2 regions of the Brevibacillus sp. IT-7CA2 genome follow, and region 1 is predicted to be linked to the other one. Evidence: riboswitches for the same ligand, from Rfam matches in the RefSeq annotation. Region 1 holds a riboswitch; the other holds the start of a gene.
The links. A riboswitch is a leader RNA that binds a small molecule or an ion and turns the genes downstream of it on or off. The one in region 1 is predicted to bind cyclic di-GMP.
Positions count from the first base shown of each region.

Region 2: another riboswitch for cyclic di-GMP. It lies ahead of ACM6JA_RS30640 (methyl-accepting chemotaxis protein); the one in region 1 lies ahead of ACM6JA_RS24775 (aldehyde dehydrogenase family protein).

Region 1 is NZ_CATKQT010000051.1:263,723-266,878, reverse strand. It holds gene ACM6JA_RS24785 (hypothetical protein) at 1-665, shown strand, start outside; gene ACM6JA_RS24780 (methyl-accepting chemotaxis protein) at 690-1,634, shown strand; cyclic di-GMP riboswitch class I at 1,812-1,897, shown strand; gene ACM6JA_RS24775 (aldehyde dehydrogenase family protein) at 1,983-3,156, shown strand, end outside.
Region 2 is NZ_CATKQT010000055.1:143,153-146,308, forward strand. It holds gene ACM6JA_RS30635 (formate--tetrahydrofolate ligase) at 1-1,058, shown strand, start outside; cyclic di-GMP riboswitch class I at 1,197-1,297, shown strand; gene ACM6JA_RS30640 (methyl-accepting chemotaxis protein) at 1,370-3,156, shown strand, end outside.

The DNA.
Region 1 (3,156 bases):
TGCTGGTGCTCGCTTTTGAATTCTTTATCGAAATACCCGCCGACGCAGATTGGCTAATCGATATGGAGATGGCTTTGTTTTCTGCCAGCTTTACGTTACTTGCCTTTTATCTGCTCGGACTTACCTTTGCCTTTTCTCGCCACCAAAAGGCAGGGAAGATCAATCACCAAATCATCATCTATGTATGGTTGGGTGCGATCTTGTTTCACTTGTTCCTGCTCATCAGCAATTTGTCCAATCAGCATGTGTACAAAGCAGGGATCATTCTATTTTTAGGACCATTGTTTTTAACTGTCTACCATTTTATCACGTACTTGGCAGCTTTGCGTGAGGAGCGTGAGGAGCAGGAGGCAGCTACGACAGCTACGCTTGAGCGTACGGCCTACCAGATGATTCTGGAGGGTGGGCGTGTATACAGCGAGCTCAGTCGCCTGAAAACAGAATATCCAGAAGTGGAGCAAATGCTTCGTGCCAACGATTTTCACGATAAACTGGAGCGCTATGCTTTGGAAATGCAGCAGTATTTGCAGGCGAAGCATTTTGAGCGTAAAGACGTGGAGCTCTTGGAGGGTCACTATTATTTCTTGGAAAACTTGCTGAGCTTGGCGAAACAACATCCGGGAATAATCGAGTCCCGCGTATATAGCCGCCGAGGTGACAATTGATGGGTACAAAGGAGAGAGAAGCGGATGTTTTGGAAAAAAGACAAAGGCCTAGCAGAAAAAGAGACAGCAGCGACGACAGTGGCAACTCCCACAACCACAATGGCAGGCCACCAAGACGCTTGGAAACATGAGCTTCGCGGTATTTACGAACAGATGGGTGCGATTCTCACTTCGAACCAAGCGATGAACGCCGAATCAGAGCAAACGGTGCGATTGGTGACGAGGATGAAGCGTGTCGTAGATAATATCCAGGTCATTAACGAGCGGGATGATGAATCTGCGAGCCAACTGTCGGATCGAGGAGAGCGCTTGACGGACATCTGTAAACAATCGGTAGCGCGTGCAGATGAAGGTAAGAAGGCGATGACGGACGTTGTGGAAGTCATGAGCCTGCTCGACAAAGAATCGGTCCATACGTCCAAGTCCATGAGCCGCTTGGAAGAGCGCTCTTCGGAAATTACGAGCATCGTCAAGGTGATCAGTGACATTGCCAATCAGACCAACCTTCTCGCTTTGAATGCAGCGATAGAAGCGGCACGTGCGGGTGAACAGGGCCGAGGCTTTGCTGTAGTAGCAGATGAAGTACGCAAGCTGGCCGAGATGACAGCGAACTCGACCAAGACGATTGCAGAATTGATCGGCAAGATTCAGGAAGAAACAAAAGAAGCGTTGTCCAACAGTGAAAAAAGCAGCAGTGCGATCAAAAACGGACTTTCTACCAGCAAGGATGCTGCGGAGAAGACGGATCAGATCGTGAACGCTTTCCAGGCACTGAACGTCGAAGTGTCAGGTGTGATGGAAATCATCGCGCACCAAAAGCGATTTGCTGACGATGTGTCCCAACAGGTAAGTGATGCGAAGGGCTTGCTGGAAGAGCTGAATGAAGGCTTGACCAAGCATGTGAGGGACGCCAACGCGGTAGAGCAAATGCTCGCGACGAGCGTAAAGGATGTCAAAAAGATATTGTGATCATAAGGAAGAAGAACCAGGAGTCCGTATCCCAAGAGATGCGGATTTTTTGGTATTTGTTCAATTTGGTTCACTAAAATTTTACATATTTCTGTTTGACTATTAGGAATAGAGTACTATAATCAAAGTAAGATTCTCCATAACTTTCCTTTTTTCGACAAAATCATATCAGCATTCGCTATGAATGGGCAAACCCACTGAAAATTGGGGACGCAAAGCCACGGGCCTAATGTACACGTTACGATGGCAGCCGGGTTGCCGACTAGCAGTGTATTTTGCTGTTTTAGTTTTACGGCTCCTTTCATGCGAAGGGGGCCTATTTACTTTACAAAAGGGAGAGGTTAAAGCATGTCAATCCTTCAAACACTGGACAAGCAGTACATCAATGGGGAGTGGCGCGACGGACTTGGCGCGAAGACATTGCAAGATATCAACCCTTACAACGGGGAAGTCATCGCAGAATTCAAAATGGCAAATTTGGAGGATATCGACGCGGCTTACAAAGCGGCAGCCGACGCGAAAAAAGAGTGGGATGAAGTGAATGCCTATACCAAATCCCGAATGTTGGAGCGTGCTGTTCACTATATCGAAGAGAATGAAGAAGAAATCATTCAGATCATCATTCGTGAATTGGGTGGAACCCGACTGAAGGCATTTTTTGAGATCGGGCTTGTGAAGGATATTATTCGCGAGGCGGCTACGTTCCCGGTACGCATGGAAGGAAAAATTCTTCCTTCTCCCGTAGACGGAAAAGAAAATCGATTGTATCGGATTCCCGCAGGAGTTGTTGGTGTCATCAGTCCGTTCAACTTCCCGTTCTATCTGTCGATGAAGTCCGTAGCGCCAGCTCTTGGCGCGGGCAACGGCGTCGTCCTCAAACCGCATGAGCACACGCCAATCACGGGTGGTACTCTCATCGCGAAAATTTTTGAAGAAGTAGGTTTGCCAAAAGGCTTGATCAACGTCGTTGTGACGGATATTGCTGAAATTGGCGATGGTTTTGTCTCCCACCCGATTCCGCGCATCCTTTCGTTTACAGGCTCTAGCCAAGTAGGAAGCCATATTGCGCAAGTGGCAGCGAAGCATTTCAAAAAGGCGATTTTGGAGCTGGGCGGCAATAGTGCACTGATTGTTTTGGAGGATGCGGATCTCCAGTATGCCGTCAATGCAGCGGTATTCAGCCGCTTTACCCACCAAGGTCAGATTTGCATGTCGGCTAACCGGGTTCTGGTTCACCAAGATGTATACGATAAATTCCTCGATCTGTATGTGGAAAAAGTATCTGGACTCAAGGTTGGCGACCCAAATGATCCTGACACAGTAATCGGTCCGTTGATCAATCAACGGCAAGTCACCAACCTGATGGCAACGATCGATGAGGCGATACGCGAAGGGGCCGTTCCTGCACTGAAAGGGGAAGTAAAAGGCAACGTTGTCGAGCCGATCGTTTTGACAGGAGTGACCACAGACATGTCGATTGCATCCAAAGAGCTGTTTGGTCCGGCTGTTTGCATCATGTCGT
Region 2 (3,156 bases), on a different contig from region 1:
CGATTTTATGTTTGAGTGAGAATCTAGCAGACTTGCGCGAGCGGTTGAACCATATCATTATTGGCTACGATTTCGATGATCAGCCAGTACGGGCAGAAGAAATCAACGCGGTCGATGCGATGTGCGTTCTCTTGAAGGAAGCGATCAAGCCCAATCTCGTACAGACAATCGAGGGAACTCCGGTCATTATTCACGGTGGACCTTTTGCCAATATCGCGCATGGGTGCAGCAGCGTGATCGGAACCAAGATGGCCTTGAAGCTGGCGGATTACGTCGTAACAGAGGCGGGCTTTGGTGCGGATCTGGGAGCGGAGAAGTTCTTTGACATCAAGTGTAGAAAAGCAGGTCTGACTCCATCGGCTGCTGTCGTGGTCATTACGGTTCGTTCGTTGAAATACAACGGCGGGGTAAAAGTACCTGACCTCGCAGTGGAGAACTTGTCTGCTCTGGAAAAAGGCTTCGAAAACGTCAAGCGCCATCTGGAAAACCTGCAGAAGTTCGGTGTGCCAGCAGTGGTGGCTATCAATCATTTTGCGACGGATACCCAGGCAGAGGTCGATGCCGTAATTGCGCTGTGCCAAGCGGCCGGAGCCGAAGCGGCGCTGTCCAAAGTGTGGGCAGAAGGAGGAGCAGGCGGTGTCGAGTTGGCTGAAAAAGTGACTCGTGCAGCAGGGCAGCCTTCGTCCTTCCGATTCTTGTATGAGGAAGACCTCAGCATTAAAGACAAGATTGAGACAGTCGTGAAAGAAGTATACCGTGGATCAGGGGTTGTCTTTTCGCCGCTTGCATTGAAAACGATGCAAAAGGTAGAAGAAATGGGCATGTCCCATCTGCCTGTGTGCATGGCGAAAACACCGTACTCCTTTACTGATCGCGCTGATCTGTTGGGGGCACCTGTTGACTTCACGATCCAAGTGAGTGAAGTGCGCATATCAGCAGGAGCTGGTTTTATCGTCGCACTGACCGGTAGCTTGGTTACGATGCCAGGCCTCCCGAAAAAGCCAGCTGCGGAATCGTTATATGTAGACGAGGATGGGCAAGTGATCGGATTAAGCTAATCAAAAAAGTTTGACAAAAAGCTGACAACTGTAAAAGGTTGTCAGCTTTTTTTCCATTTTGAGGTTTATTGGCGGAAAGTTATGGGAAATGAAAGGTGAGATTGAAAAAATGTGGACTTTAATTGAAAAAACAACAAAGAATGACAAAGGCAAACCTGCTGAAAGGCAGGGACGCAAAGCCACGGGTCTAAGGTCGGAAGTCAAATGACTTTCGCAGCTAGGACAGCCGGGTTGCCATACCGTAGTCATGACGGACTGTCGGTGGGCAGTCTTTTTTTTGTTGAAAAAAGAGAAGGGAGAAGTGATTCGGTATGAAAAATAGTTTGAAGAATAAGCTAATTATCGTTTTGTGCCTGCTGTTGGTTATTAGTTTGGGTACGGTTTGCGGTGCAAGCTATTGGAGTGCTTCCAATCTTTTAGCAGACAGTCTGGACAAAGAAGCTGAGTTGTCAGCTAGCAATCTCTCGATTCGTATCGATGGTTTCTTTCAAGAAAAAATTGAGATTGTAAGTACGATCGGAGGGTTGATGTCGGCTGATCAAAATGTCGAATACGACCTGAAACTCATTCAAGAAGCCCAAAAGAAAAACCCCGAGTTTGAGACGTTCTTCTTTTCGCATGACTTAAGCGGTAAGAAAGTGATCAATTTCATGGGAGAAGTGACCGACATCTCGGATCGTCCGCATATTAAGGAAGCTAGTAAAGGGGAAGGGAAGGTTGTTGTCTCCGAGCCAGTCATTTCGAAGCGGACAGGGAATAACATCGTGACCCTTGTCGTTCCATTGATGAAGGACAATCGTCAATACGGTTATATCGGTTCTACTATTCCTATCAATGAAATCCAAAAAAAGGTGTCCGAAGAGAAATTTGGCCAATTTGGTTACGCCTTTTTAGTAAGCAAAACAGGAACATTTATTTATCATCCGAATAGCGAGTACATTCTGAAGGAATCGATTCTCGACATGGGTATTCTTGAGCTTCAGACTGCTTTTGAAGATATCAGGCAAGGGAATCATGGAATCGCCCAATATAAATACGAGAATACAGAGCGATTTGCTTCCTATTCTCCTACCAGTTTGAACTGGGGCGTATACATCACTGCACCCGTAGCGGAGCTGCATGCACCTGTCGATCAACTGTCAGCCCGATTGATGGTTATTTCCCTCATCGTATTGGTGATTGGGGTTGTCCTCGTTTATTTCTTGGCTGTACGCATGGTGAAACCAATTGAGCGTCTGAATCACGCAGTAAATGTAGTGGCGCAGGGGAACCTGAAAGAGACCGTAACGGTTGATGGAAAAGATGAGATTGCAGTTCTGTCACGTGACTTTAACCAGACGGTATCGCACTTGAAAAATTTGATCGAAGACGTAACTCTGTCGTCTGATCAAGTACAGCGGTTTAGTCAGGAAGTATCCGAAGGCATTAAACAAGCGACGGAAAACATCAACCAAATCGGCTTGTCTATTGCACAGATTTCTGAGGGAGCAGAGGCGCAGGCCACCAGCTCGCAGGATGTTGCATTGTCTATGAATGACATGGCAGCAGGCATCGTGAAAATCGCGGAGACGTCTGCACATGTTTCAGAGGCTGCCCAGATAGCAACAGAGCAGGCAGAACAAGGAACTGCTGTGGTAGAGCAGGCAGTTCGCCAGATGGGAAGCATTGGCGAGGGAACATCGAAGGCGACAGTAGCCATCGAGCAGCTCAACAATCGTTCCAAAGAAATCGAAGGCATTCTCGATACGATCAGTCAGTTGACCTCGCAAATCAATTTGCTTGCCTTGAACGCTTCGATTGAGGCAGCACGTGCCGGCGAGCATGGACGTGGGTTTGCTGTCGTTGCCGGAGAGGTGAAAAAACTGGCGAACCAATCCGAAGAATCCGCATCCAAAATTGCGATGCTGATCGGGGAAATCCAGCAGGATACGCATCATGCGGTAGAGGTCATGACCGCGGGCAACCAAAACGCACAGCAAGGTATTCAACTGGTCGAAGAGGTTCGCGAAATCTTCGGGCATATTTTGGAATCTTCTCGTAACGTTGCCGCGCACATTTTGGAAGTATCCGCAGCATCTGAACAAATGTCAGCAGGCTC